One region of the Thalassospira sp. GO-4 genome, then DNA from elsewhere that is predicted to be linked to it. Evidence: predicted binding sites of a transcription regulator. Region 1 holds the regulator's gene; the other holds the start of a gene.
The links. The regulator LexA, encoded in region 1, represses DNA repair genes until DNA is damaged. The targets are predictions, from matches to a motif close to ATGTTCTANTTTGGTTC.

Region 1 (15,957 bases):
TTGAAATGCAAAAAGGCCCGGATTTCTCCGGGCCTTTTTTTGATCTTGTTCAGATCGTCGTCGGTACGACTTAACGTTTGTCGACCGGAACGAACGGACGTTCTGCGACGCCGGTGAACAGCTGACGCGGACGACCGATTTTCTGCGACGGATCTTCGATCATTTCTTTCCACTGGGCGATCCAGCCGACGGTACGTGCAACCGCGAACAGCACGGTGAACATGCTGACCGGGATACCCATCGCCTTGAAGATGATGCCCGAATAGAAGTCGACGTTCGGATAGAGTTTCTTCTCGATGAAGTACTCGTCTTCACGTGCAATGCGTTCGAGTTCCTGAGCAACGTCAAGCAGCGGATCGCTGATGTTGAGTTCCTTGAGAACTTCGTGGCAGGTTTCCTGCATGACTTTGGCGCGCGGATCGTAGTTTTTGTAAACGCGGTGACCAAAGCCCATCAGACGGAACGGATCGTTCTTGTCTTTTGCTTTTGCAACGAATTCCGGAATGTTTTTCACATCGCCGATTTCGTTAAGCATAACCAGAACCGCTTCGTTCGCACCGCCGTGTGCCGGGCCCCACAGGGACGCGATACCAGCAGCAATACAAGCGAACGGGTTCGCACCCGAAGAACCGGCAAGGCGCACGGTCGAAGTCGAAGCATTCTGTTCGTGGTCAGCATGCAGGATCAGGATACGATCCATTGCCTTGGCCAGAACCGGATTGACTTCGTATTCTTCGCACGGGTTGCCAAACATCATCTGAAGGAAGTTTTCAGCAAAGCCCAGCTTGTTGTTCGGATAACGGAACGGCTGACCGATCGAATACTTGTATGCCATCGCTGCGATGGTCGGCATTTTCGCAATCAGGCGATAAGCCGAGATCAGACGCTGCTGCGGATCATTGATGTCGGTGCTGTCATGATAGAAAGCAGACATTGCGCCAACGACACCGCACATGATGGCCATCGGATGCGCGTCACGGCGGAAGCCGTTATAGAAATTGCGCATCTGCTCATGCACCATGGTGTGCATGGTGATGTCGTTTTCGAACTGTGCCTTCTGGGTGGCGTTCGGGAGTTCCCCGTACAGCAACAGATGGCAGACTTCCAGGAAGTCGGAGTTTTCTGCAAGATCGTCAATCGCATAACCACGGTGGCGCAGGATCCCTACGTCGCCGTCAATATAGGTCAGCTCGGACTGGCAGGAGCCGGTCGAAGTGAAGCCCGGATCATAGGTAAAATATCCAGTTTCAGCGTACAGCTTGCGAATGTCGATAACAGACGGGCCTACGCTACCCTCAATCACCGGCATCTCGAACGACTTGCCAGTGGCATTGTCGGTCAGTGTTACGGTGTGGGAAGTCTTGGAATTCTGAGCCATGACTTATTTTTCCTTCCCTGTTTGAACGAACACGGTTTCAAGTTGGGTGCAGCATAATGCTGCGGCGCATTAAGCGCAAACAGACTATTAGTTTTTTATAATTCGCTGTTGTTATGCATCGAAATGTCGAATGCGTTTCAGCGTTTGCTCTTTGCCAAGCACGATCATTACTTCGAAGATGCCTGGTGAAGAATTGGAACCGGTAAGCACCGCCCGCAAGGGCTGCGCAACTTTTCCGAGTTTAAGATCAAGTTTCTCGGCAGTTGCACGAACACATGCGTCAACGTTCTCTTCGGTCCAGCTTTCAAGCGCTTCAAGACTGTTGGCCAATTCTGCAAACAGACCTTCAGGTGCGCTATCGATCAGGGACTGAGCTTTCTCGTTAACGGACAATACGCCGTCAGTAACATAGAAGGCCGAAGATTCGGCGAGCTCGATAAGTGTCTTGGCCCTTTCTTTAAGGCCTGACATGCCATTGATCAAGATTTCTTTTTGCGCTGCATCAATTGCATCGGTTCCAATAATGGTCGCAACCCGTTGGGAAATCTCGTCTACAAGCCGTTTATCGTCGGCCTGACGCATGTAAATGCCGTTAAGGTTTGTCAGCTTCGCAAAGTCGAAACGTGCCGCACCCTTGCCAACATCCTTGATGTCGAACCATTCGATGGCCTGTTCCTGGGAAATGACTTCATCATCTCCATGGCCCCAGCCCAGACGCAGGAGATAGTTGTTCACGGCTTCCGGCAGGAAACCCATCTCGTCACGATAGGAATCAACACCCAGCGCACCGTGACGTTTCGACAGTTTCGCACCATCCGGCCCGTGAATAAGCGGAATATGGGCAAAGGTCGGAACATCCCAGCCCATGGCGTCATAAAGCGCCTTCTGGCGAAACGCGTTGGTCAGGTGATCGTCACCGCGAATGACGTTGGTAACGCCCATATCATGGTCATCAACAACAACCGAAAGCATATAGGTCGGGGTGCCGTCGCCACGCAGAATGACATAATCGTCAAGCTGTTCATTGGCGACGCGGACTTCGCCCTGGACCTGATCATTGATCACGGCGTCGCCATCCTGTGGCGCCTTGAGACGCACGACAGGTTTTACACCTTCCGGGGCTTCTGACGGATCGCGATCACGCCAGGTGCCGTCATATTTCATCGGGCGGCCTTCGGCGCGGGCCTTTTCGCGCATCGCGGTCAATTCTTCGGGCGTGCAATAGCAATAATATGCCTTGCCGGCATCCAGCAATTGTTGTGCAACTTCGGCATGGCGGTCGCGACGGGCGAACTGGAAGGTCGGTTCATCGTCTGCGGTCAGGCCAAGCCAGTTGAGTCCGTCAAAAATGGCTTCGACGGCCTCGGGCGTTGAACGTTCGCGATCGGTATCTTCAATACGCAGCAAGAATTTGCCGCCGGTGTGCTTGGCATAAAGCCAGTTATAAAGGGCGGTGCGTGCGCCGCCGATGTGTAAAAACCCGGTCGGAGACGGGGCAAAACGGGTAACAACCGTCATTCAATCTATCCGCTATCTGGATGTTGTCGCTTGTCGTATGGACTTTTGGCGTGCAGGCTATAGCACAAATGACACGCTGTTGCACCACAGCCGATGTTAGATAGAAACTAAGCTTAAGGCGGGCTATTGGACATTCGTCGTAATACTTTTACAAGAAGTATTAAAAAACAAAGGCTTGCGGGGTTTTTCTCGCAAGTCATATTTGTTGTTACAAGCCAAAGAAATAAATGGTTTCTGTCCTCTGTTATCTTCTTTGGGTTGGGATGTGCCCTTTATTTCTTGCTTCCTGCGCGCATTTCCGTTGCAGAGATTTCAGTTGCCGTGATTCTTTCGGTCTGCGCGTTCTGGATGGTTCGCAGCAAAGCCTGGCTGGCATTTTTGATGCAACTGATGGCCAGTATCACAGCAGGTTGTCTGATCAGTGCCCTGCATACGGAACTGGGACCGGAAAACATCCCGACCAGAACCCTTTATTCGACCGAAATCACCGGAACTGTCATCGGTATTGAACCCCGCGGCAGTCGCATGCGCGTTACCCTTGATCCGACAAATATTCAGGGTCTTTCCGATGATTGGAATGTCCGGCTTAGTTTTCTCGGTGACAGCGCGCTTTCAATCGGTGATGAGGTGCGCGTAAAGGCACGGTTGTTTCCACTGCGCCCGCCGTCGGTTCCCGGTGATCCCGATTTCGCGCGCAACCTTTATTTCAGCCAGATCGGCGCAACCGGGTTTGCATTCGGCCGTCAGTTTGAAGTGTTGAGCGAGAAGGATGCATATGAAAACAATGGCATAGGATCGATTGTTGAACATCTGCGTCAGAAAACATCCGACGTGATCAATCGATATGTAACCGCGCCCGAGGCCGGGATTGCCAAAGCATTGATCATCGGTGAACGCGGCGATGTCACTGCTGAAATTGCCGAGGATCTGAGGAAATCCGGGCTGGCCCATCTTTTGGCGATTTCCGGATTGCATATGGGGTTGCTGTGCGGAACCGTTTTCTTTCTGGTGCGTCTTGGGTTGGCTGCGATACCGGGGATCGCATTGCGCTATCCGGTCAAAAAATGGGCGGCACTTGCGGCCGCCGGGGCGGGGTTCATTTATCTCGGACTGTCGGGGGCAACAGTGCCGACGCAGCGGGCCTTTGTGATGTTGCTGGTCGTATGGATTGCTCTGTTGCTTGATCGCCGTGCCATATCGTTACGGTTGGTGGGGGTGGCCGCACTGGTTGTTTTGGTGTTAAGGCCCGATGCGGTGCTTGGTGCCAGTTTTCAGCTTTCCTTTGCTGCTGTCGGGGCACTTGTTGCCTTTTATGACGGGCCCGGGCGTCGATGGCTTGACCGCCATGGCGGACGTCCGTGGCATGAACGTCTTGTGGTCTATATGGCGGGGCTTTTGATCACCAGTGTCATTGTGACGGTTGTGACAGCACCGATTATCGGATTTCATTTCGGGCGGATATCGGTGCTTGGCATTGTTGCCAATCTGGTTGCCATTCCGATAATGGCATTTTGGGTGATGCCGTTAATTGTCCTGACGCTGGCATTGATGCCATTCGGGTTGGCGGGCGGTGTGCTTGCACTGATGGCGCCCGGATTGACTGTTCTGATCAAAACAGCATCCCTTGTCGCCGCCCAGGAATGGGGTTTGTGGTATGTGGCCGGGCTCGGTGATGTGGCAACCGCCTGTTTGTTGCTGGCAATTGCGTGGGCCGTGATCTGGCGCGATCAGATTGCCCTTGTGGTGTCCGGGCCGCTTTTGATCATCGCCATCATTGCGCAGGTGACCCACCAAACACCGGATGTTCTTGTATCGGGTGATCAGGAAAGCTGGGCCGTTTATGACAGGGAACAGGAAATCCTGCATTTGGCCGACGGGCTTGGTGATTTCCAAAAATCCCTGTGGATGAGCCGTTTTGGCATCCGTCCGGAAGATGAAGCCGCAAGAATAAGGCATTGTAAAAACGATCCGTGTCTTGTGGTCACTGGCACTGGTGATAAGGAGACTAGGACCATTGTCGCAACCAGTCTGGCCAATCCGTTCTATGCCTGTCGCAATGCCGATCTTGTGATTACGCTAAAAAACGATTTGCCAATCCGAAACTGTCGCCAGGACGGGGCGCGGGTGATGATTGATGATGACGTTTTGTGGTGGCAGGGCGGTGTGGCCCTTGATACGGCGAAGCTTGATCAGGGAAGGTCGTCATTTGAAACCGTGCGGGCAATATCCGGTCACTGGCCGTGGATCGTGATTGGCGGCAAAGCTGCTCCATCGCAACGGTAATCAGTGGTCGTACCTGGACCGGGTCGGATGCACTGATCCCGAATACACAAAATCGCCCGTGCGAAGATCACAGCGGGCGATTTTGTGTGTGTAGTTGTCGGTGGCTTAATACTGGCGCAGCAACCCGACCAGACGACCCTGAATACGGACGCGATCCGGTGACAGGGCGCGCGTCTCATACCGGGCATTCGCCGGTTCCAGAAGAACCTCACCGCGCCCGCGTTTAAGGCGCTTAAGGGTCGCTTCGCTGTCATCGACAAGGGCAACGACAATCGTGCCGTCATGGGCCTGCTCGCACCGCTGGATCAGGACGGTATCACCATCAAGGATGCCGGCCTCGACCATGGAATCACCCGATACTTCAAGTGCATAGTGATCGCCTGATCCCAAAAGGGCAGCGGGCACCTGAACCATGGTGCTTTGATCACGCAATGCCTCGATCGGGGTACCCGCAGCAATGCGACCATAAAGTGGAAGCGAAATGGCTTCGCCGGTTTCGGCAAAGGCCGTGGGCACGGTTGCCGGACGATGGGGGGCTTTGCGCGCACTGGCAATGGATGTGACGTTGTTCGGGGTTTCGGGGGTGTCATCGTCGCTGTTTTCCGGAAGCCGGATGACTTCCAGCGCACGGGCGCGATGCGCAAGACGGCGGATAAAACCGCGTTCCTCAAGCCCGGTAATCAGACGATGGATCCCCGATTTGGATTTAAGGTTCAGGGCCTCTTTCATTTCATCGAAAGAGGGCGAGATACCGTGATCGCGAAGGTAATTGTCAATATAGACCAGCAACTCATATTGCTTGCGCGTCAGCATGATATTTCCCGAACCTGTAGCAAGAACAAAAAGGATACACAAATGTTCTACTTTAGTTCTTTTGTCGGGTCAAGCGCATCGGGCCAAAAACAACGGATTGGCCGTGATTCAGGCAATAATTGCGGGTTTTGAATGGTAGCCGCCCGCCCGCAAACACCCTAATCTGCGATGAAAGTCCCCGATTTCCCGCCTTCCTTGCGGGTGACGCGGATATCGGTAATCTGCATGGCCTTGTCGACGGCCTTGCACATGTCAAATACGGTCAAGGCTGCGACAGAGGCCGCTGTCAACGCCTCCATCTCGACACCGGTCTTGCCGGTGGTCTTGCAGGTCGCGGTGATATCAACCCCGTCAACATCATCGGCCAGTTCAAGATCAACCGTCACCGATGTCAGGGGCAGGGGATGGCAAAGCGGAATGAGGTCGGGTGTCTTTTTGGCCCCCATGATCCCGGCAAGCTGCGCGATGCCAAGAACATCACCCTTTTTGTGGCCACGATCAGCAATCAGCTTTGCCGTTTGCGCAGACATCAATACCCGCGCCTTGGCAATGGCAACGCGGGTGGTATCGGTCTTGTCCGAAATATCCACCATCACGGCGTTGCCACCGGCATCAATATGGGAAAGTTGGTCTGCCACGGTGGTTCCTTGTTTTATTTATAATTGCATGATAACTCAAAAATACACGCAAATTTACTGGTTGCATGAAATGTCTACTCATATGAATAGATACACTAAATTTCTTTTTAGCGGAACTTTTGTACTTCTTCAGGCCTGCGGTATCCAGCATATGCCAGAGAGGCTCCTTGCCGAAAATGAAGTTGATCATCTTCGTGAAGTTGGAACAACTATTCTGGAAAGAGAATACCAAGATCCGTCATATTTGCCCCCTGGTTACGCAAAGCTAAGTCGCCAAGAGGTCGAAGCCACTCTTACCGGCAAATCATTCACGTTTGTTAATCCGGCAACCGCCTTGCAATTCCGGGCGTCGCTAGATACAGGCGGTCAAACCTTGATTCGAGGGCGAGGTGCCATTTCTTGGTCCGGTGAAGCGACTTGGGGAACTTTTACCGGAGAAGCCTATCATGATCGGGATAAGCTTTGTTTCACGCCGAATTTTTGTTTTGTCTTTTCACGGTTTGATGAACTGGAAGGTAACGACATGCTTGGGGCGCGGGTTCACCAGAGCGGACAAGAGATGCTGCCGCTCAATCTGCGTTACTGGGTCTTCACGCACATAGATCCCATTAACGCCCCGGCTGACTAATAGGATAGCCAGCCGTAGCAAGCTCTGATTATTACGCCGCAAGGCCAAGAAGGTTGCGGGTTGCCGCAGTGACGTCGTCCTGACGCATCAGGCTTTCCCCAATCAGGAAGCATTGCGCACCAACCTTGGCCATGCGTGAAAGGTCTTCGGGCGTGAACAATCCGCTTTCGGCGACCAGAAGACGGTCGCTATCGACCATGCCAGCCAGTTCTTCGGTCGTGGTCAGCGAAATTTCCATGGTCTTGAGGTTACGGTTATTGACCCCGACCAGACGCGATTTCAGTTTCAGGGCACGTTCAAGTTCCGGCGCGTTGTGAACTTCGATCAGAACATCCATGCCAAGGCTGTGTGCCGCATCTTCAAGTTCGGCAGCCAGTCCGTCTTCAAGGGCTGCCATAATCAAAAGAATGCAATCAGCCCCCAAGGCGCGTGCTTCGGTGATCTGGTAGGGATCAACCATGAAATCCTTGCGCAATGCCGGAAGGTCAACAGCAGCGCGCGCCGTCACAAGATAGCTGTCATCCCCCTGGAAATAGGGCATATCGGTCAGAACCGAAAGGCAGCTTGCCCCGCCAGCCTCATAGGCCTTTGCCAGTTCCGGCGGATTGAAATCGGCGCGGATCAGTCCCTTGGACGGGGATGCTTTCTTGATTTCGGCAATCAGGCCATAACGGCCATCGGCAACACTGGTTTCAAGGGCCTTGATAAAGCCGCGCGGTGCCGATTGTGCTTTGGCTTCGGCTTCAAGCGTGGCAAGGCTTTTGCGGGTCTTGCAGGCGGCAACGTGTTCGCGTTTGTCGTCGCAGATTTTCTTAAGAACGTCGCTCACGCTGCGTTTCCTTCGTTGGTAATGGTGACAAGACCCTGAAGCGTTTCTGCGGCCTTGCCGCTATCAATTGCTTCGGATGCCTTTTTGATGCCATCGGCAAGATCGCTGGCAACGCCGGTCACTACAAGTGCCGCCCCGGCATTCATCAGAACGATATCGCGATAGGCATCTTTTTTCGCTGCCAGAAGGTCAAGAATGGCCTTGGCATTCACATCCGCATCGCCGCCCCTAAGGTCATCAAGCGTTGCTGTCTCAAACCCGAAATCGCCCGGGGAAATTTCAAAGGTCCTAACATTGCCGTCTTTGACTTCGGCGACAAAGGTCGGGCCCGTGGTCGAGATTTCATCAAGACCGCTGTGGCCATGAACCACCCATGCATGAACCGATCCAAGGCGATTGAGCACATGGGCAACCGGTTCGACCCATTCCTTGGCAAAGACGCCAAGAACCTGGCGTTTGGTCTTTGCCGGGTTGGCAAGCGGACCCAGCAGGTTAAAGATCGTGCGTGTGCCCATTTCAACGCGGGTCGGCATCACGTGACGCATCGCCGAATGGTGACGGGTCGCCATCATGAAGCACAGACCAATCTCGCCAAGGGCCTTTTCCAGCAATTTCATATCGGCATCAAGATTGACACCAAGCGCCATCAAAACATCAGCCGAACCCGATTTCGACGATGCCGCGCGGTTGCCGTGTTTGGCAACGGTCGCACCTGCGGCGGCGGCAACAATCGCCGCACCGGTTGAAATATTGAAGGTGCCGCTGCCATCACCACCTGTGCCACAGGTATCAACCGCATTTTCCGGGGCAATGATGCCGGTGGCCTTTTCACGCATGACACGTGCTGCCCCGGTAATTTCGTCAACGGTTTCGCCCCGAATGCGCAACCCCATCAGGAAAGCCCCCATCTGCGACGGGGTTGCCTGACCCGACATCAGCACGTTAAAGGCCTGTTCGGCCATGCTTTCGGTCAGCTTTTCACCATCTGCGACTTTGGCCAGAATTGGCTTCAGATCATTATCAGTCGACATTCGGGGTTCCTCGGTTTGCGGTCCGGTGCGGTTTCAGGCGCCGGTAAAGTCGATAAAATTCTTTAACAATGCGTGGCCATGTTCCGATGCGATGCTTTCGGGATGGAACTGAACGCCATGTATCTGATGGGTTTTGTGCCGAACGCCCATGATCAGACCATCCGCGCTTTCGGCCGTGATTTCAAGACTGTCAGGCAAAGTTTCGCGTTCAATCACCAAAGAATGATAACGCGTTGCTTCAAACGGGCTTGGAAGACCGGCAAAGACGCTGGCACCTGAATGGGTCATGGCATCGGTTTTGCCATGCATGCATTCGGGGGTGCGAACAACCTTGCCGCCAAAAGCCTGCCCGATGGATTGATGGCCAAGGCACACGCCCAGAAGTTTGACCTTTCCGGCTGCTTCCCTGATCAGATCAAGGCAGATACCTGCACGTTCCGGATCACAGGGGCCAGGTGAAATCACAATGCCTTCGGGCTTGAGAGCAAGAGCATCTTTAACGGAAATCTCATCATTGCGGCGCACTTCGACCTCGGGGCCGAGTTCGCGCAGATAATGCCACAAATTGAATGTGAAGCTGTCGTAATTATCGATGAGGAGATACATCGGAAAAGGCGCCTGTGCACATGAAGGTCGGCAGAGAATAAACGCCCTTGCCGCTACGTCAAGCGGAAGCAGGGTAAGGGTTTTTTCCTACAGCCGGTTGTTGTCGCCCGCGCATAAAGGATCTCTTAACCCGGTGCTAACCAGCACCGATTTAAAACATCCCGACAATATCCGACATGATCGGTCTATAATCACCATATGGGAAGGAACTGCGAGGTCATCTTCGCAGAGCCTACGAGCGACCCAGAAAACGATACTGGAGACCACCGCGTGGCACGCCGGGCAACGACCGCCAAACGAAAAAAGGCGGCACCCAAAAAATCCAACCGCAAAAAAGCTGCACCGAAAAAGAAATCGGGTGGCATTGGCCGCCTGATGCTGGGGGGGGCCTTTGTTGCGGGAACGCTGTCGGCCATTATTGCCGTTGGCAGCATGCTTGAGCTTGACCGCGCGTCCGACGAGTTCGGCCGTGCATCCGATCAGCGTGCACCGGACTACACACTTGCGGCACCCGAAACAAAGCCGATGCTGCGCAAGGATTATCAGCTTCCCGACACACCGCCCCCGGGCATTCAGGGGCGTACAGGCTATCTGATTGATGAAAACGGGCGCCAGACGGCAAATCAGGGCAAAAATCAGGGGCAGGGTGGACAAAACCTTTCGGATTTCGTCGAAAACCCGAAACCAGACTCCAAAACATCGGTCTTGCCTGGTGAAAGCGGTACGGATAGCCCGGCGCTGACAACTGCTACGCCGACAGACAATTCAGTGCCCTGGCGCAAATTTGCGGCCCTTGCCCCCGATGCCGGGCAAAAACCGGTCATTGCAATCGTGATTGATGATGCCGGTCTGGATCAGCCGCGCACCGCGCGCACGGTCAAACTGCCCGGACCGATCACGATTTCCTATTTGCCCTATGCCCGCGATTTGCAGCCGCAAGTCAATGCCGCACGCACTGCCGGGCACGAGGTCATGCTTCACATGCCGATGGAGCCGTCATCTGCTGCGGTGGATCCGGGGCCACATGCGCTGCTTGCGACCTATGATCGTCAAAAAATCCTCAGTGAAATGAACTGGATGCTTGACCGGTTTGACGGTTATGTCGGTGTGAACAACCATATGGGCAGCAAATTCACATCCGATCCGGAACGGATGCAGATCGTGATGGAAGTCATGAAGTCGCGCGGATTGATGTTCCTTGATTCGCGTACAAGCGCCACATCGGTAGGCTATTCGACCGCCAACAAATTCGGCGTTCCCGCCATCACACGCGACGTTTTCATCGATGATGCGGATGATGCGGAAAAAATCGCAGAAATGCTGGCGCGTACCGAACGTGTAGCAGCCAAACAGGGATATGCGATTGCCATTGGTCATCCCCGTGACCTGACGATCAGTGCCCTTCAAAAATGGATACCCGAAATCGAAGCACGCGGCTTTGTGCTTGTACCGGTCACGGATATCTTGCGCCGGTCATCACAAAGCGTAACCGGTTAGTTCAATATTCTGAAAAATTCAGACATTAAAAGGGCCGCAAATGATTGCGGTCCTTTGGTATTTGATCAGCTTGGATATTATGCGAACCGGTATGCTTCGCGGGCCGCGGCCATCAATGCACCGGCCTTGTTGCGGCATTCCTTGTGTTCAAGTTCCGGTTTACTGTCGACGACAATTCCCGCACCGGCCTGAATATGGATTTTCTCGTCCTTGATGACGGCGGTGCGCAGCGCGATACAGGTATCCATTGACCCGTCGGCCGAGATATAGCCGATACACCCGGCATAAATACCGCGCCGTACCGATTCCAGTTCATCAATGATTTCCATGGCCCGAACTTTTGGGGCACCCGATACGGTTCCAGCCGGGAACCCGGCCTTGAGCGCATCCATGGCGTCATATTTCGTTTCGTCAATCTGACCGACGACATTGGAAACGATATGCATGACGTGGGAATAATATTCGATCTGTTCGCGATCTGTGACGCGCACGGTGCCCGGTTTTGACACGCGCCCGACATCATTGCGACCAAGATCAAGCAACATCAGATGCTCGGATCGTTCTTTCGGATCATCCAGAAGGTCCTGGGCCATGACCTTGTCGTCTTCTGGCGTTTTGCCGCGCCGGCGTGTTCCGGCAATCGGGCGAATGGTGACTTCGCCGTCGCGCAGCCGCACCAGAATTTCCGGGCTGGCGCCGACCACCTGGAAACCACCAATATCAAGATAGAACATGAAAGGTGACGGGTTGATCCGTCGCAGTGCACGATAAAACGCAAAGGGCGGTAACTGATAGGGCAGCGTATAGCGTTGCGACAGCACCACCTGGAAAATGTCACCAGCCCGGATATATTCCTTGGCCTTGTCGACCATTTCGTAAAACCCGGCTTCATCCACGCTGACTTTCGGATCGGGCAGGGTATTGGGCACGGATTTGGAACGGCGATCGATGAACAGATTGCGCTGGAACTGCATCACCACGTCATTCAGACGCGCACAGGCCAGATCATAAGCCGCATTGGCATCAATGCCGTCTTCCGGGCGGACCGGGGTGACGACGGTTACAGTATCTTCGATGGTGTCAAAGCTTGCCGTGACGGTAGGGCGAATGAAAATGCCATCAGGTACGCCAAGTTCATCTTTGTTGCTGTCTGGCAGCTTTTCCATCAGGCGCACTGTGTCATAGCCCATATAGCCAACCAGACCGGCACTCATTGGCGGCAGGTTGTCGGGCAGTTCGATATGGCTTTCGGCAATCAGCTTCTTCAGGCTTTCAAGCGGGGCTTCGGTTTCGTCGACGAAGGCGTCGGCATCGGCCATTGCACGGCGGTTCAGTTCGGCCTTGTGGCCAAAACAACGCCAGATCAGGTCGGGTTTAAGGCCCAGAAACGAATACCGACCGCGAACAGCGCCGCCTTCAACAGATTCAAGCAAATAGGTATTGGGCATGCCTTCGGCGATCTTGAGGAAAGCCGAAACCGGCGTATCCAGATCTGCCGTCAACGCAGTCCAGAGAACCTGCGAGACGCCGTTATCGTAATTTTGCTTGAAGCTGTTGAAATCCGGTTTGATTTCCATGGTCTATCCAAATGTTGGTCTTGGTCGTAAATGTCATAAAAGAAAAAGGGCGACCGGATCAACCGGTCGCCCTTTTGTGTGGCTGTCAGTTTGCAGCGGACGGGGCGTAAAGCCCGTTAATCACGCTGTTATTGACCGTGACCGAGATTTCATCACGCAGATAGTCAAGATACTGCGACAGGATATCTTCATTGATCGCCTGTTTGAGTTCATCATTGACCGGCTGGGCATCTGCGGTTTCGACATTGGCCTGCTTGATTTCGTCAAGACGCACAACCAGGACGTCTTCACCGGTCTGGATTGCCTTGGCCTTGCCGTCTTCAAGCGTGAAGAGGGCTGCTGCAACCGCCGGATTGACATCAGCGCCAAGGCCCTGTCCGGTCCGCTTGGTCAGGCCGCTTTCCTTGACCGATGCGCCATTTTCCGATGCAACTGCTGAAAGGTCAGCACCAGATGTGTTGACGCTGTTGGCAAGTTCTTCGGCCTTGGCAACCATCAGTTTCTGGCGTTCTTCGGACTTCCAGGCGGCAATGACATCTTCGCGGACATCTTCGAACGGGCGCAATGCCGACGGCGTTACATTTTCAACCCGGACAACATAACGGGTGCCCGATGCGGTTTCTTCAAGGAAGCTTTCCTCGCCGTTTTCAAGCTCGAAGATCTTTTCATTGATCTCGTCAGCCCCGTCGATGTTTTCGCCGGCAAGACCTTCGCCGCGGACAATACCGTTAAGCTTGTAGGTCTTTGCTCCGACATCGCGTGCAGCGTCTTCGATCGGGGTGCCAGCACCCAGTTCTTCGTCAAAATTGGCCGCCAGATCATAGATCGCGTCTTCGGCCTTGAACTGTTTGATCCCGTCGACAATCTCGTCGCGGACTTCGTCAAGCGACTGAATGCTGCCCGGCGTTACCGACGTCACACGCAGGATATGCCAGCCAAGTGCCGTTTCAACAGGTTCGGAGAAACCGCCTTCGGGCAGGGCAAAGGTCGCGGCACTCAGGTCAGGCAAAATGTCGTTGGCGGTGAATTCGCCAAGCTTGACCATCGACTCATCCATGCCGGCTTCCTTGGCCGTTTCCATGAAATCGGCACCGCCCTGAAGGCTTTTGTAAGCTTCGCGGGCGGACTGTTCATCACCCGGCGCAAACAGGATTTGCTCGACAACGCGCTTTTCCGGGGTCTGGAACTCTGCTTCGCGCTGCTTGTAGGACTCCGCGATTTCGTCTTCGCTAACAGTGACCGTCGCAATCAGGTCCGCAGCACTCAGCGTTGCAAGCGTTACGTCACGGCTTTCCGGTGCCGTGAACTGCGCTGCATTGTCTTCGTGGAATTTGCGAAGGGTGGCGTCATCTGCAACGGCGATATCATCGAACTCTGCACCATTCAGGGCAAAGAACGAACCGCGACGCTGTTCATTGCGATAGGCAACAATCTGCTTTGCCAGCATTTCAGGAACAGCCGCCGTGCCGGTAAGGCTGCCGACAACCTGCTGGCTCATCAGATCGCCACGAACACCTTCGATGAATTCCTGTTCGGTGTAGCCCGCAGTGTAAAGAGCCTGAAGGAAACGGTCGCGGCTGAACTGGCCGGTGGTCGGGTCCTTGAAGTTGTCCGACGCAAAGATGGTATCGCGGACTTTATCGTCGCTGATGCCGATCCCCATATCCTTGGCGTCTTCACGCAGCACCTTCTGCGAGACAAGCGACTGAACCGTATTGTTCAGAAGACCCATCTGGACAGCCTGTTGCTGGTTGAAATTCGGGCCGAATACATTTCGCATATTCTGCACGCTGCGTTGGAAGGCGCGTTCCAGTTCGACCGGGGTGATCTTCTGGCTGCCGATTTCGGCAACTTCACGCGATGTGCCAAGATTCAGCATCGATGCGTTCAGGCCCCAGATAACGAAGCTCAGTGCAATCACGCCAAAGATCACTTTGGCAAAGATTGATTTCGAAAATGTGCGAATGCCAGCAAGCATATGATAAGCCTAACAATTCGTGGTTTGGTGTCGATATAATGTATCGACAGCTTTTAATTATGATCGCCCAGGGACGCAAATCCCGACGAAATTGCCGGGCATCTTAATGGCGAGAGGTAACAGCGGCAACAGCCGATTGCATAGAAGATCATTGCAATTCCAAACGAAATGCATGAACGCGTGTTTTCCGGGACTTGGCCCGGTGCGGTGGACATGCTAAAAGCCGCTTCGAAATTGATCCTGTAACAATTCGTAACGATTGCTATTGATGTGATATCGAATTGTTATCAAAGGAATTTATCTGAAATCGACCAGCACGAGGTAGCTTCCCATGACCCAACGCCGTCCCCTGATCGCCGGAAACTGGAAAATGAACTGTTTGCGTGCGGATGGTCTTGCGCTGGCATCCGGACTTGCTGCAAAGGCATCCGAAAAGGGAACTCTGGGCTGCGATATTCTTGTATGTCCGCCTGCGACACTGCTGTCTGATGTGGTTGGCGTCACCAAGGACAGTGCGGTTGGCGTTGGTGGCCAGGATTGCCACGCAGCCGTATCGGGTGCGCATACCGGTGACATTGCTGCACCCATGCTGGCCGATATCGGCGCTGGGTATGTTCTGGTCGGTCATTCGGAACGTCGTGCTGATCATGGTGAAAGTTCAACCGATATCCGCCGCAAGGCCATCGCGGCACATGATGCCGATCTGATTGCTGTGGTCTGTGTCGGTGAAACCGAACAGGAACGCGATCTTGGTGCGACACTGTCTGTTGTAAACGGGCAGGTGGCTGTTTCGGTCCCGGACGGGGCAACCGCAAAGAATACCGTGATCGCCTATGAGCCGGTCTGGGCAATCGGAACCGGACGTACCGCAAGTGTTGCCGAAGTCGCCGAAGTTCACACCGCGATACGGGCCGAGCTTGTCAAACGCTTTGCCGATGGGAACGAATTCCGGATTCTTTATGGTGGTTCGGTCAAACCGTCCAATGCGGCGGAATTGCTTGCCCTTGAAGATGTGGATGGCGCGCTTGTCGGCGGGGCGAGCCTCAAGCTTGAAGATTTTTGGAAAATTATTGAAACTTGCGCCTAGCCAACAGCCATAAAACGCGTTAAATACGCATCAAATTTATGCCCGATCCGGGCCAAATTGCGTTCGGATCGGAAGTTAGGACAAGAGTTTCGAG
Region 2 (15,957 bases), 880 kb from region 1:
GCTCAGCGTTCCGGCAAGGGTATATTCATTATAGTCCGTACGACCGGCAAGGTAGCTTGCCTCAAGTGCGGCATTCAACCCCGTCGTCGCATCCGACAACCGCAGGCCGCCGCCGATGTTGAAAGCTGATTTGTCGTTATTGAGTTCATCGGTAAAGTCATAGATCAGACCGGTTTCGACAAACGGTGTCAGTTTCAGGCTGTGCAGCTCGAAATCGTAAGCAGCCTCGAGCGACGGTTTGACCTGACGGGTGTTGGAGCGGGAGCTTTCAACGAATGTGTTGTCGCTCTCGACATAGCTATCAATCGTTTTTTGTGCGGCCAAAAACGATACGGACGGGCTGATAGAGACCGGATAATCGGCAAGGGGCTGATAGAAATAGCTGGTTTTGAGCGAGGCATACCACATGGCGGAGTTGGTGGAGCCATTGATGCTGCCATTGCTGCGGGTAACGTCAATATCGCCTTGTGAATAGCCCGCCTCGGCAACAACCGAAAGGTTGGCAATCGGCTGATAGATGGCATAGGGCGAAATGACCCATGCGCTTTCATCGTAGCTGCCGTTATTGAAGGACGTGGTCAGGTTGGTATCGTTGTAGCCAACAGACGCCCCGGCAATCAGACCATTTTCAAACCGGTAATCCGCGCCAATGTTATAGCCCCAGACATCACCGTCATATCGGTTGTCCTGACCGCCCGAATTGAAATCGTTGTCGACCGATGTGTAAGACCCATGGCCCCAAACTGTGATTGGCGAATAGGACTGAAGGGCAGCACGGCCATCAACCCCGGCAGCTCCGCCAACAGAACCCTCATCGGTCGGGCCAAGGGCCAATGCATGATCGCGCGCCAGATCCGCTGCAATAACAGAGCTATCGAAAGCAGCATTCATCGCCAGTTTGCGCATGACAGCCCGCATATCATCGGCGCTGTCGCGATATGCAAATCCGCCACGAGAGACCGCCCCATATCGGTTGTCCGCAAAGGATGCGGTTTCATCATTTCCAGCCCCCGGTACACCACCAGATGCCCCGCCCGTTGAGCCACCGGTTCCAGTACCACCGGCACCAGCACCACTAGGTGCGCCGACGCCGCCACTGCTTACACCCGCACCGGCACTGCCGACCACCGTTGCAACGCGGGCCCCGATATTCTGTTGAATGACAGAGGTCTGGGACCGCGAAACCGCACTGGTGACGGCTTTGGACGTGGTTTCGGAGGAAGTCTCATTGCTGGCTGTGGGCTGTGCGCAGCTAATTGTCACGCGAAAGTCTGCTGCGCTTGCTCCATTTTTTGAGAAGTACGATGATACTTGGTACTCTGCGCTGGACTGGGCTGTGACCACCAATTGGCCAGTGCCGCCGTTTGCCGAAACGGTTGTCTGTACAGTGTTCTCACTCGTGCTCGTATCCATATTATAAATGGTCAGGTTCGGTGTTGCATCTACCGAGAAATTGTTTTGCCACAGATACGTGACTTTATCGCCGGCTTGTAAGTTTAGCGTGGCAGTTCGGTATAAACTTGAGCTGTTCTGACTAGGTGGCTGGTTCGAGATAAGGCCGTTGATAGACGTGCAGTCATAGTTGGTCGCGGCATGTACAGGTGTTGTGGTCAGTGGAAGCGCGCCAGAAATGCCAAGAAATAAAGCTGATGAAATTGCCAATTTAGATAGTTTCATTAATCCCGATCCATAGCGTTGGTTTAGGTCCAAAACAGAAGGTTTATGAAAATCAGTGCCCGGACATTTTGTGCTTTGGGGTCGGATCACATCCCCGGGATGCCACGTCAAGCTTGGGCGGAAACTTGTCAGTAAGTGTCAGATTTACGAGCAAAATCAGATGTTTGTCCCGGGTCTTATGCAGCCCAGAGTTATGATGCCTAAGCTGTTAGAATAGATACCCGGATCCTTGAGGATGGATGGGGTGTTGTAGGGCAGAAAGACTCCTGTTTGCGTCTTTCTGATCTGAGAAATGAGAACAAACTTGCAACATCCAAAATTTTATGACAATGTTCACATTATGTTCTCAATTCGGCTGCTGACGTGAACAGGGAAACTATTCTGTCTGGGCAGCAGGTTCTTCAAGCGGTGGCGTTCCGCATTTAGGTCCGGGGAACCGCCTGCGTTGCATCCTACCCGGCCCTGTGGAATAAGAGAGTTCGAGCAATGATTCAGACCGCGCTGCATTTGGTGGATAAGGATACTATGGATAAGCAGAAGGCACTCGAAGCCGCCCTTGGGCAGATCGAACGGGCATTTGGCAAAGGTTCGATTATGAAGCTGGGTCAGCGGGAAAGCGCCGTTGACATTTCAGCCATTTCAACCGGATCACTCGGTCTTGATATCGGACTTGGTATTGGTGGTCTTCCGCGTGGCCGTATCATCGAAATCTATGGTCCGGAAAGTTCCGGTAAAACGACCCTGGCCCTGCACACCATTGCCGAGGCACAGAAACTTGGCGGGACCTGTGCATTTGTCGATGCCGAACATGCGCTTGACCCGGGCTATGCCCGCAAGCTTGGCGTGAATACCGACGAACTTCTGATTTCGCAGCCCGATGCCGGTGAACAGGCACTTGAAATCGCCGATACGCTGGTGCGTTCCGGTGCGATTGATGTTCTGGTCGTTGACTCGGTCGCGGCCCTTGTTCCGCGGGCCGAACTCGAAGGTGAAATGGGCGACACCCATGTCGGTCTTCAGGCCCGCCTGATGAGCCAGGCCTTGCGTAAGCTGACCAGCTCGGTGTCGCGGTCGAACTGCATGGTGATCTTCATCAACCAGATTCGTATGAAAATCGGTGTGATGTTCGGCAGCCCGGAAACCACCACCGGTGGTAACGCGCTCAAGTTCTATGCATCTGTTCGTCTGGATATCCGTCGTATCGGCCAGATCAAGGACCGTGACGAAGTTGTCGGCAACCAGACGCGCGTCAAGGTCGTCAAAAACAAGATGGCCCCGCCGTTCAAACAGGTCGAATTTGACATCATGTATGGCGAAGGCGTTTCCAAGATGGGTGAAATCCTTGATCTTGGTGTCAAGGCAGGCATCGTTGAAAAGTCCGGTTCCTGGTTCTCCTATAACTCGACCCGGATCGGTCAGGGCCGTGAAAACGCCAAGAACTTCTTGCGCGAGAATCCGGAAATGACCCAGGAAATCGAAAACAGCATTCGCGAAAGTGCCGGCCTGATCGCCGAAAGCATGACGAATATGAGCGAAGATGACCCGGTCAATGACGATTGATCGCGCTGTTTTTGTACGATGATTTTAAAAAGACGGGCCGTGATTTCGGCCCGTCTTTTTTGTTTGGGCCATCAAACCCTTCACCCCGTTCAAAGGTGCAGCCATGATTACCTGTTATTTGAAATACATAATTGACAGTCACAAAATTCCCGAGTTCGAGGCATATGCCAAACGCTGGATTCCGATTGTCAATCGCATGGGCGGGACCCATCACGGCTATTTCCTGCCCCATGAAGGGGCGAGTAATGTTGCCTATGCGCTGTTCAGTTTTCCAAGCCTTGCCGAGTATGAGGATTACCGCAATCGCATGGCTGACGATCGCGAATGTCAGGATGTTCTGAATATGGAAATCCGCAATCGCAGCATCATTTCCTATGAACGGAGTTTCATGCGCCCGGTCCTGGACTAGGGGCGGGCGGGGCTATGATCCGCGCCGCGTTGCGGTCGTCGCCACTGCCGCTGCCGGGATTTGCTGCTGTTGCCACTGGCTGGGTGTTTGGCCGGTAATGCGCAGGAATTCGCGATTGAAATTCGATTTGGTGTTAAAGCCGCTTGAAAGCATGGTGGTTGTGACATTCTGTCCGCGCAGGAGTTCTTCGCAGGCATGATCAATTCGGAACCTGTTGATATAGCGCGACACATTTTCCCCGGTACTTTGATTGATCGCTGTGGATACCTGTTTCAACGGATAGCCCAGCCGCCGCGCAATCCGCGCCAGCGTCAGATCGGGATCAAGAAACAGCTTCTGACCGCTTATAAGCTGCTCAACTGCCGCCATGATTTCATCGACCGGGATATCGGGCGTATCGGGCGCGGTTTTGTCAGGCGCGCTTGACCGTTCGATATCATCACCCCCGTTGTCATCATCGCCCGATCCGATGGCAAGATCGGGCGAAAGCGCCAGAAACCCGATGGTCAGCACTGCCAGCGACGAAAAGATGCTTAAAATCACACCGGTTGCGCCTTCTGCCCCGAATTGCAGGGCTGCTGCGATCAAAAGATCGCTAAAGGCCGAAACAATCAGCGCAATGGCAATCACCCGCCAGATCAATGCCGGTACATGCCCGGATGCCAGACGCGAATGGGCCAGATCATTGCCCTGACGATGCAGGGCAATCAGGATGGCAGACGCATAGCCGACAAACAGCCCGCCAAGCAGGGCATCAATCAGGACCGGCATGGCAAGGATCACGATCACCATCACCACCGGGGCCAGAAAATGGCAAAGATCGGTGGCGACAAGGCGCGACCGCACACTGCTTTGCAAAAAGGCCATCCAGGCCAGCGCCGGGATCATTGATGCCATGACCGGCTGCAACAACCGGATGGCATCAAACCCGTAATAATGAACAAGCGACACCGTCACACTCTGACAGGCGCAGGCCAGCAGCAAGGCGGCAAGCAACCGGCTGGTCTTTTCAAACAGGATTGCCCGCAAAAACAGATAACCCAGCAACAGGGCGACGATCATGGGTACGGGAAGTGCGATCATGTTTTGTGGCGATCCGATCATAAAACGTCCGAAAACCGGTTTTGCACGTCCTATAACCGGTTCAAGGACGCAAAGCCCCGAAATCAGGAGCAATTTCAACCCGGTGAAGATTAAAACACGGATTGAAATCATGAAACATGTAACTTCTGCGGCCCTGCTTTCACTTGGTCTTGCCAGCGTTCCTTGCATGGCGACCCCGTCTGCGGCACATGAACTGGCGGGTTATGACCGGTTCGATGTCACCGCATCACACAGATCCACGCCGCTTGCTGCGTCCATCTGGTATCCGGCCGGGACTTATATCTATCGTGCGCCGGTCACCAAAAGCGCGATCTGGCAAAGCACGGATGCCTATATCGGGGCGGCGATTGCACCGGGAAAACACCCGCTGATCCTGCTCTCGCACGGATCGGGCGGCAATATGGATGCGCTGGGCTGGTTGTCATCGCAACTGGCACTTCGCGGGGCAATGGTGCTTGCGGTCAATCATCCCGGCACGACATCGGGGGATTCATCGCCCCGGCGCACCATTCATCTGGCGCCGCGTGCGGCCGATATCACGGCCCTGCTTGATCAGGTTCTCGCCGATCCGGATTTCGCCCCCTATATCGACCGGGACCGGATTTCGACGGTCGGCTTTTCGTTGGGGGGGACAACGGTTCTTAATCTGGCGGGGGTGCGATTTGATGGCGACCTGTATCGTGATTTTTGCAAGACACATGGCGATGTGATGCAGGATTGCGCCTTTTTGAAACGTGGCGGGGTCGATTTCGATCATCTGTCTGATGACATTGCCATCGATGCCAAGGATCCCCGGATTTCGCGATTTGTTGCGATCGAGCCCGGCATGACCTATGCGGTTGATGACAACAGCCTGAAAAACACCGATCAGGATGTGCTGTTCATCCGGCTTGGCAAAGAACATGGCTGGCCGGCTGCTGATCTTGAGGCGACCGGAAGCAACTTGTTGGGCAAGCTTGATCATCCGGCCTATGCGGTTTTTGCCCCGGCTGACCATTTGACCTTTCTGGCGGAATGTGTGCCCGGTGCGGCCGAACTTCTGGCGCGGATGGATGATGATCCGGTCTGTTCGGACCCGGCGGGCACCGATCGTGGCCATATCCACCAACAGATCATTGATGAAATCAGCCGGTTTCTCGACCTTGGCATGTCGCCATCCTGATTGGCGCATCTGATGACGGATATCACGGATCATTCCCCGGAAAGCGGCCCGTATGACGGGTTTCTTTCTGGTGCCCCAAAATGATCACGATTTCGCATAACTATATGAAAAATATATCATTAAATGGTGTCGAATGGGGTGAAAAACTCCCTTTAGTGATATGGGGGCGGAACAATTTTGAGTTGTCCCCGTTTGATATCCTGTGAGCAACACATCACGAGCAAACAGGAGAACAAACATGTCAGACCTGATGAAAAAAATTCTCGCCGTTCTGATGATTGGTGGTCTTGGTCTTGGCCTTGCGGCCTGCGAAACCGCCGAAGGTTTCGGCGAAGACGTCGAAGATGCCGGTGAAGCCATCCAGGACAGTGCTTCGTGATCCGGGCTGATTAAACAGGTCGCTTTACCCTCAAAGCACCCAATAACTGCAGGAGAATTCCCATGATTGGTTGGGCCGTATTCTGTCTGATCCTTGCCCTGATTGCCGCCGTATTGGGTTTTGGCGGCTTGGCCGGGACTTTCGTTGGCATTGCGAAGATTCTGTTCTTTGTCTTCATCGTGCTGTTTGCCGTTTCACTTCTGGTGAATGCATTGCGTGGCCGCCGCCCGCCGATGTAACCGGCAACGAAAGACAAAAAAGGGTTGGGATAAAAAACCGAACCGACGAGCACACAAAAGGGCGCCATATTGGCGTCCTTTTGCTGTGTCTGGATGGGGCCGGGCAATGGCGATATCGGTTGCAACCAAAAACCGGTCGCGCCAAAATGGCGTATATACTCAAAGGCGGTATCCGAACCGCACAGCGTTGGAGCATTCAACAAACATGGTAACGATCACAAAACGTCTGTTGGCAGTTGCGATGGTTCTTGGCTTTGGCATGGCGTTGTCGGCCTGCGAAACCGCCGAAGGATTTGGCCGCGATATGGAAAAGCTGGGCCAGCAGATCCAGGAAAGCGTGAATGAGTAACCGTTCAAGCGCCCTTGCCAGCCAACGGTTATATTATGCCCCGGTAAAGGTCGCCGATTTTGGCGACCTTTTTGTGTTTCTGGGGGATGCTGCGGCAATGCGCTTTACCCATTGCGATCAATCGCTTGAAGATTGCCAGACCAGATTGCTGGCCTTTGAAGCACGTCGCAATCAGGATGGCTTTGCCCCCTGGGTCGTACGGCACAGGGAAACCGACAGAATCATCGGTTGGGGCGGGCTTTATATCGACCCGTTCGACCCCGACTGGGGACCGGAAATCGGTTATTTCCTTCATCCCGACCATCATGGTCGCGGCTTTGGCCGTGAACTTGCCGAAACCGCCATCGCCTTTGCGCGGGCCCGAACATCCTGCCGCATGCTGGGTGCCTTTGCCCATCCCGACAATCATCCATCGGCCAAGCTATTGTCCCGATTGGGGTTTGTGCAGATCGGTTTTGTCGCGTCAATGAACCGCAAGCGGTTTCGCCTGATGATTGACCGGGCCTAGCGCGCGGCGATTTTTGCCTTGTTGCAATCACGCAATTCATAAAACTTGATACATTTGCCGCCCAAGCCCTTCGCCTGACTGGACAGGGCAGGGCCGAGCCGCTAAATAGGGCAGTCCGTCCGCCAACATGGCGGATGAAATTGTTCCGCGTTTTCCGGGTTGGAGAGATATGCAGACCGTTAACGATATCCGCACCACGTTTCTGGAGTTCTTCCGCAAGAACGGCCACGAAGTCGTTTCCTCCAGCCCGCTGGTGCCGCGCAATGACCCCACCCTGATGTTTACCAATGCCGGGATGGTCCAGTTCAAGAACGTTTTCACCGGTCAAGAGCATCGCGATTATTCACGCGCGACCACCTCGCAGAAATGCGTGCGTGCCGGTGGCAAACATAACGATCTTGAAAATGTCGGTCATACCGCCCGCCATCACACCTTCTTTGAAATGCTCGGCAACTTCTCGTTTGGCGATTATTTCAAGGAAAACGCGATTGAATTCGCCTGGAACCTGATCACCAAGGAATATGGTCTTCCCAAAGACAAGCTTCTGGTCACGGTTTATCACACCGATGACGAAGCCCATGGTCTTTGGAAAAAGATTGGCGGTCTGTCTGATGACCGCATCATCCGCATTCCGACCTCCGATAACTTCTGGTCGATGGGCGATACCGGCCCGTGTGGTCCGTGTTCGGAAATCTTCTTTGACCATGGCGATCACATCTGGGGCGGCCCTCCGGGCAGTGCCGACGAAGACGGCGACCGTTTCATTGAAATCTGGAACCTCGTCTTCATGCAGTATGAACAGATGGCAAATGGCGATCGCATTGATCTGCCCAAGCCGTCTATTGATACCGGCATGGGTCTGGAACGTATTGCCGCTGTCCTTCAGGGCAAGCACGACAACTATGACATCGATCTGATGCGCGCCCTGATCGAAGCATCGGCCGATGCCACCAATACCGACCCGGATGGTCCGCATAACGTGTCGCACCGTGTGGTTGCCGACCATCTGCGTTCGACCAGCTTCCTGATTGCCGATGGTGTTCTGCCGTCCAATGCCGGTCGCGGTAACGTTCTGCGCCGTATCATGCGCCGTGCAATGCGCCACCTGCACATGGTCGGCACCCAGGATCCGGTGATGTATAAACTGGTTCCGGCACTGGTCCGCAAAATGGGCGGTGCTTTCCCGGAATTGGTCCGTGCCCAGGCACTGATCGAAGAAACGCTCAAGCTCGAAGAGCAGGGCTTTAAAACCATGCTTGATCGCGGTCTCAAGATGCTTGATGACGCGACCGACGGCATGAACGAAGGCGCCACCCTTTCGGGCGAGGTTGCCTTCAAGCTTTATGACACCTATGGCTTCCCGCTTGATCTGACGGCCGATGCGCTCAAGGCACGCAAAATCGGCATTGATGAAGACGGTTTTACTTCCGCCATGGAAGAACAGAAGGCCAAGGCACGTGCCGCATGGTCGGGGTCGGGCGAAGCAGCGACCGAAGAAGTCTGGTTTGACATCAATGACCGTGATGGCGCGACCGAATTCCTTGGCTATGAAACCGAAACCGCCGAAGGTGTTATCACCGCCCTGATCAAGGATGGTGCCGAAGTCAAAACCGTATCAAAAGGTGACGAGGTTGCCGTTCTTGCCAACCAGACCACCTTCTTTGGTGAGTCCGGTGGTCAGCAGGGCGATGCCGGTGTGATCAAAACCGAAAAGGGTGCGATCATTGAAATCACCGACACCCAGAAAAAGCTCGGCGCGCTGCATGTGCATCTGGGCAAGATTGTCGAAGGCGACGTTTCGGTTGGCGATGCGGCTGAATTCCGTGTTGATCATGCCCGCCGCTCAAGCTTGCGTGCCAATCACTCGGCAACCCATCTTCTGCATGCGGTGATGCGCAAGCATCTTGGCGATCACGTCACCCAGAAGGGCTCGCTGGTCGCACAGGATCGCCTGCGTTTTGACGTTTCCCATCCCAAGGCCGTAACAGCCGAAGAAGCCGCAATCATCGAAGCAGACGTCAACCGTCTGATCCGTGAAAACAGCGAAGTCACCACCCGTCTGATGACCCCGGATGAGGCGATTGAACTGGGTGCGATGGCGCTGTTTGGTGAAAAATACGGCGATGAAGTCCGCGTTGTTTCCATGGGCCTTCCCGAAAGCAACGAACATGCCTACTCGCTTGAGCTTTGCGGTGGTACGCATGTCAAACGCACCGGTGACATCGGCATGTTCAAAATCGTGTCCGAGGGTGCGGTTTCAAGCGGGGTTCGTCGTATCGAAGCCCTGACCGGTGCCGATGCTGCCAATTACATGGCGGCCCGTGAAAACGTGCTGGCAACGGTTGCTGCCGACCTTAAGGCCGTGCCCGAAGATGTCCCGGCACGCGTCAAGGCGCTTCAGGAAGAACGCCGTCGTCTGGAACGCGAGGTTTCCGACCTGCGCAAGAAACTTGCGACTGCCGGTTCCGGCGGTGCATCGGGCAGTGATGCCTTCAAGGAAGTCAATGGCGTCAAACTGGCCCTGCGTTCGCTTGACGGCATTCCGGCCAAGGAACTCAAAGGCATGGTTGACGAACTGCGCGACCAGATGGGTTCTGGTATTGTTGCCCTTGTTTCGGGCGATGGTGGCAAGGCATCCATCGTGGTTGGCCTGACCGAAGACCTGACCGCGAAATTCAGCGCGGTTGACCTTGTCCGTATCGGGGTTGAGAAACTCGGCGGCAAGGGCGGCGGTGGCCGTCCGGACATGGCACAGGGCGGTGGTTCCGACCCGTCGCAGGCCGATGCCGCACTGGCCGCGATCGAGGCACATATCGCCGGCTGACGCGATCAAAAGTATGAAGAATAAAAAAGGGCCCCGACCGGGGCCCTTTTGTTTTGTCTGATGATTGCGATTTGGGCAGGGATTGTCAGGGCGCTACATTGCGTTGTGTGCGGGGGCGGATGATTTGCCAGCCAAGGTTCATGCCTGATGCCGCAATCAGGATGGCGATGGCACCGATGATCTGAGCGGTATCGGGGCGATAGCCAAAAGCAATCAGGTCAACAATGATCGCCACCACCGGATAGATGAAGCTGAGCGATCCTTGCAGGTGGGTCGGCAGTTTCTGAACTGCGCCATACATCAATACATACATGATCCCGGTATGGACCACCCCGACCGTGATCAGGGAACCCCAACTGATTGCCGTGGTTGGCAGATTTTCAAAATCGGCAAATGGCGCAAGCATCACAATACCGATACAGACCTGAACAAGGGCGATCAGATGGGGCGGGGTGCCTTTGAGCTTTTTGGTGATGATGGCCGCTGTCGCCCAGAAAAACGCCGCCCCAAGCGCCATCAGAATGCCACCGGCATAATCCGATCCGCCAAGGCCGCCCCGGGATTTGCCAGAAATGATCAAAAGCAGACCGGCGAAGGCAATGCCAAGCCAGACGAATTTGTTGACGGTCAGTTTTTCACCGAAAAAAGCCGCACCAAACAACACCAGCATAAAGGGCTGGGTGTTATAAACCGCGGTCGAGACCGAGATTGAGGCCATCGAATAGGACTGAAACAGCAGGTACCAGTTGGTGACGATGGCAACCCCGCCAAGGGCGGCCCAGCCCAGCATGCGCACATTCAAAAGCCCGCGCAAAAGCCCCATGGTCGCACAGATCACCAAAAGCGAAAGCGCCCCAAAGAAGCAGCGCCAGAAAACCACATCCATGGCCGGGCGGTCCGACATCACAACAAACCAGCCAATGGTGCCCAAAATTGTCATGGCAGCCGTCATTTCGACCGTGCCGCGGACTTGTTCTTTCATCGCAAAGCTCCGTTCAGGAAGTCATTTGATGGGATTACTTTCCGCTTTTTAGGCCGGGTTTTATATGGCTTGTGAAAGGTGAATTTGGCATGTAGCCTTTTTATTCAAGGCCGGATCGTCAATTTTGTGGAATTTGTAAAGTCATGGACGAGATCGATCAGAAGATTCTGAAAATCCTGATGCGTGATGCCCGGATTTCGCAAAAGGAACTGGCCGCCAAGGTCGGACTTTCCGCCCCCGGTGTAGCCGAGCGGGTCCGGCGGCTTGAAGAACGCGGGGTTATTCGCGGTTTCACCATTGATATTGACCCTGAAGCCCTGGGATATCCGTTGCAGGCGATTGTGCGCATTCGGCCGTTGCCCGGGAAATTGCATATCGTGCAGCAACTGATTTCCGAAATTCCCGAATTTGGCGAATGTGACAAGGTGACTGGCGATGATTGCTTTGTCGCGCGGCTTTATATCCGGTCGATGAAGGAGCTGGACGGGTTGCTTGACCAGATTGTCGACAAGGCCGAAACCAACACCGCCATCGTCAAATCCAAGCCGGTCGAACGCCGGATGCCGCCACTTTCGCCGAAATGAGTGTGCGGCCTTGCGCGAGGCATCCGGTGCCATTCGCCATTCGCATACACTAAACGCCATGCGTCACGTGCGATGTGTGATGCCTCATGCGTTGCCTGTGCGCACGGTGTTCTATGCCAGTGGCAGCAGGATATCGGTAACGGCCTGATGGTCCGGGACGTCGGGGAAAAAGGCGACGCGCTGGAAAACAAGCGGGAAGTCGCCGGGCGTTTCACCGCTTTGCGGCAACCAGTCGCGATAGAGCGCAAGCGCGCTGTCACCAAGTGTCTGGTCGCTTCCGACATGACGCAATTTCGCATATCGCCCGGCCGGGATTATCAGGGGATAAAGACAGGCTTTTTCATCCTCGGCTGTCAGGGGCCGTTTTGTGGCAACGCAAAGCCCCATGCGAAATTCATCGGGCGGCGTATCATCGGGATTGCACCAGACAATATTGTATGTCGTGTGTTTTGACGGATGCAGATGATGGATTTTGCGCCAGGCAATAAAACGTTGAATGGTCTCGCCGATGCGCGCAGGCGGGCCGACATGATCCAGACAGGCGGTGGGTGTTTCGGGGAAGTCGATGATTGAAACGGCGGTGTGATCAGGGCTGGTCATCGTGTTTCTCCTGATTTTCAGCAACCCGTCATAGGGGGCCTGCCAATTGTCCCAATCGGTGGATTTGCGAAAGTCACGCGGGGCGATCCCGTGGATCTGGCGAAACGCGCGCGCAAAGGATTCCGGTCCCTCGTACCCGGCAACAAGGGCGATTTGCAAAATCGGGACATCTTGGCGAAAGGCCAGCATATGGGCGGCACGGCGCATCCGGATCAGGCGGATATATTGTCCGACATTCATCCCGTAAAATGCCGCAAATTGCCGATGGAAATGAAAGACCGAAAAGGCAGCAATGCCGGCCAGAGTTTCAAGCGACAAGGCCTTGTCTTCCCGAACCTCGGGACTGGCATCAGGGCCGGTATCAAGACAGGTATCAAGACTTGTATCAATATGGGTAATGACCCGGTCAAAACGGCGGGCGATGTCTGATTTTGCCGGGGCATTCATGATGGCGTGGCCTGACGGTTGCGATTGCTGATTGCGGGCTTGATCCTGTGCCATCATGCACAAATCCGCTGCCCAATACCTGACCGATCTTGCGGACTTGTTTCGGGGGGGCGGAAAAACGGGAATGTGGCCCTGTGCCGAGCTGACAGCATGTTGGTCAGGGTGCTTCAGGAAACCGAATAATCATCCTTGGCCTGTTGTTGGCGCAAGACGCGGTTAACGGCGCGTTCGACGGCCTTGCGATCGGTGGCGTCCGCAATGTCGCGCGCAGCGGCCCGACCGATCAGGCGTGCATGTTCGCGCAGGATTTCCAGATGTTTTGGATGTTTGGCAAGGCCGGTCAGGCTTTCAAGGACCTCTGCCATCGGCAAAAGGACGTCGGGTTTGGCACTGGCCGATTGGCGGATCTGGTTGAATGCCGCGTTCATCATGCCGCCGAAATCCGATAGATGGGCGCAGATGCGTTCCTGTCCCTGATCATCGCGCCACAGCCCCATCGGATAATGGAAATCCATCGCCTGTGGCAAGGCGCGACCCAGCTGATGGATCACGGCAATTGCGGTGAACGGATCATTGATCCCGGGCGAAAGGGCGCGCAAGGCGACCTCGACCAGTTGTCGCAGGGCAAATTCGATATCAAGCATGGCGGTGCGCTGACTGCCGATCATGATTTGTTGGGCGATGGCGTCATGTATTGCATCAGATCGGGTGTCAGAAGGCCCGGTGTCAGAGGGCTTGGTGTCGTTGTTTTCATCCTTGCCGATTTCACCGATAATATCACCGGCAATCACATGCTGTCCGGCGCGGACAGTCAGTGCGACACGAATATCGTTCTTGATGGCAACATCAAGCAGGTCGTCATAATCAATGCCCTGCACATAGCCCGATTTCGCTGCCGTGATCGTGCGATCCGACGTGTTGGCACCCGCATCGGGCAGGGTGCAGCTTTCCCTGGCGGCATTGTCAATCGGCCCCGACAGGGTTTCAAGCGACGAGGAAATCGTTTCTTCAAGATTGGCCCCGACCTTCTGGATCACGTGGTCGGCAACGATGGAACGTCCCAGATGATGGACAAACAAAATCAGCACAAACAGACTGACGACAAAAAGCGCAATGCCGGTCATGGCGGCGATCTGCGGGACCGCGCTATCACCGGTCTGCCCGCCCATCAGGACCAGACCTGTAATCAGAAACAGGATCGTGCCGACGAAACTGCCCAACGCATTTTGGGTTTTGGGATCGCCCATGAAGTTGCGAATGGTGCGCGGCCCCAACGACCCGGCCGCAAGGGTAAGCACCACCATGGTGACCGACAGCGCAAAGGTGGTCATCGTCACAAGCGTCGCCAGCAGCGTCGATGTCAGGTCCTGGACCGTTTCAACCGTTTCAAAGCGCGGCCAGAAATCGGGCAGGCTGGCAATGATATCTTCGCCCGGCAACCGGATGGCCAACAGTGAAAGCACCGCACCGCCAATCGCATAAAGCAACGGGGTGAACCACAGGCTGTGGCCGACAAATTCCCATATTCGGATAAAGCGGTGAAACATGTGCCGTGATCCTGTTGTGAATGCGTGCCCGGGCGACAAATGCCGCCCGTCGGCAAGACCGGACCGGGACAGCGATCAACATATAAACGTCTGGAACTGTGGCCGGTTCCCGGTTTGCTGTTGTGCTGGTCCGGGTCGATATCGCGCAGATCATTTTTGCCGGTTATTGCGGTCAATGTCTCCTGACTTTTTGGGGGAATGACACCTATGCAAAAATCACGATTGCCCGTGTTTGAAAAATGAACCAAATTCGATTTTACGTCAAAAATGATCCAACGGGTAGAAGGCCGCATTGGCATGGTTGCGCAAAACCGCATGGAAAAACGCCAGCAACGCGAAGAAATGATCCTTGATGCCGCCGGGAAACTGATTTCAGAAGTCGGCTTTTTCGAGCTCAAGATGTCGGATATTGCGCGGGCCTGTGACATTTCGGTCGGTACCCTTTATGGCCATTTCGCCAGCAAGGAAGATTTGCTGATCGGGCTTGCGGTCATGGCCGGTGCCAAACGCGCCGAAAAGTTTGATATCGCACGCAATCATGATGGCAGCGCGATTGAAAAATACATCATCGCCAATCTGCTTGATCTGGGTTTTTCCATCGATCATCCGCAATTGTTCGAGGCGGAATATCTTGCCCTTGCGCCGTCGGTCTGGAAACGCGCAACCCCGGCCCGCCATCAGGCCCAGCTTGATCAGATCAATGCCATCACCACGATGTTTCAGACCTTCCTGACCGAGGGGGAGGATGAACTTGGCATTGCCCCGGATATGACCAGCCGAAGCCGCAACCTTAACCTTGGCAGTTGGGGGCTTGGTTACGGGATCAATGTGCTGGTTCTATCCGAAATTACCGACCGTCATTATGGACAGGAACTGCGCAAGAATGCGGTCAGTATCCTGTGCGACGGTCTGGCCGATCTTATGATCGGGGCCGGGTGGCAGGTCGATGATGCCAGGGCCAAGGTCCGTGCCCTTGCCGCCACCTATGTCGATGCCCCCGGTTTTGATCAATGAATTGAAATAACTTCTATCGCCCTTTTGCCCGCCAATAGCCCCTAACAACCGTCGCTTACCAGCGCAGCGCCCCACGGAGTTCCCCATGTCGCAAGAAAACAAGGCAATGTCGGCGGTCTTTTTGACCGTTCTGTTCGGCTTTGCCGGGTTCAGTTTGCCCTATCCGGTCTTTGGACCCATGTTTCTGAAACCTGAACTTGGTTTTCTTGATCCATCCATTCCCGAACAATATCGCACCATCCTGTTGGGCGTTGCCATGGCGCTTTATCCCATCGGGCAGTTTATCGGTGCGCCATGGCTTGGCCGGTTATCGGACCGGGTTGGGCGCAAACCGGTTTTGATGGCATCGCTGTTCGGGGCGGCCAGTGGCTATATCGTTGTTGCCATCGGGGTGGCGAGCGCCAATTTGCCGCTGGTTCTGGTCGGGCGGTTTGTATCGGGCCTGTGCGAAGGCAATATGGCAATTGCCCAGTCGATTGCATCGGATATCAGCACCCCGGCAAACAAGGTCCGCAATTTCGGCCTGATCACGGTGGCGATCAATGTCGGCTGGATCGTCGGGCCGTTGATGG

Region 2: recA (recombinase RecA) is a predicted target of LexA. The motif match lies at 2,007-2,023, and genes of this name have one in related genera.

The regions. Positions count from the first base shown of each region.
Region 1 is NZ_CP097807.1:986,137-1,002,093, reverse strand. Features, by position in the region: gene M9H61_RS04815 (citrate synthase) at 71-1,378, opposite strand; gene gltX (glutamate--tRNA ligase) at 1,490-2,896, opposite strand; gene M9H61_RS04805 (ComEC/Rec2 family competence protein) at 3,023-5,179, shown strand; gene lexA (transcriptional repressor LexA) at 5,285-5,992, opposite strand; gene moaC (cyclic pyranopterin monophosphate synthase MoaC) at 6,151-6,630, opposite strand; gene M9H61_RS04790 (hypothetical protein) at 6,701-7,258, shown strand; gene trpC (indole-3-glycerol phosphate synthase TrpC) at 7,290-8,087, opposite strand; gene trpD (anthranilate phosphoribosyltransferase) at 8,084-9,118, opposite strand; gene M9H61_RS04775 (aminodeoxychorismate/anthranilate synthase component II) at 9,152-9,724, opposite strand; gene M9H61_RS04770 (divergent polysaccharide deacetylase family protein) at 9,995-11,221, shown strand; gene trpE (anthranilate synthase component I) at 11,299-12,798, opposite strand; gene M9H61_RS04760 (peptidyl-prolyl cis-trans isomerase) at 12,884-14,776, opposite strand; gene tpiA (triose-phosphate isomerase) at 15,108-15,863, shown strand.
Region 2 is NZ_CP097807.1:1,863,591-1,879,547, reverse strand. Features, by position in the region: gene M9H61_RS08825 (autotransporter outer membrane beta-barrel domain-containing protein) at 1-1,263, opposite strand, end outside; gene recA (recombinase RecA) at 2,164-3,237, shown strand; gene M9H61_RS08815 (NIPSNAP family protein) at 3,341-3,646, shown strand; gene M9H61_RS08810 (AraC family transcriptional regulator) at 3,659-4,729, opposite strand; gene M9H61_RS08805 (hypothetical protein) at 4,860-5,912, shown strand; gene M9H61_RS08800 (entericidin A/B family lipoprotein) at 6,151-6,291, shown strand; gene M9H61_RS08795 (DUF1328 domain-containing protein) at 6,354-6,530, shown strand; gene M9H61_RS08790 (entericidin A/B family lipoprotein) at 6,736-6,879, shown strand; gene M9H61_RS08785 (GNAT family N-acetyltransferase) at 6,872-7,387, shown strand; gene alaS (alanine--tRNA ligase) at 7,557-10,211, shown strand; gene M9H61_RS08775 (DMT family transporter) at 10,297-11,193, opposite strand; gene M9H61_RS08770 (Lrp/AsnC family transcriptional regulator) at 11,337-11,777, shown strand; gene M9H61_RS08765 (GyrI-like domain-containing protein) at 11,889-12,881, opposite strand; gene M9H61_RS08760 (DUF2254 domain-containing protein) at 12,992-14,371, opposite strand; gene M9H61_RS08755 (TetR/AcrR family transcriptional regulator) at 14,639-15,385, shown strand; gene M9H61_RS08750 (MFS transporter) at 15,471-15,957, shown strand, end outside.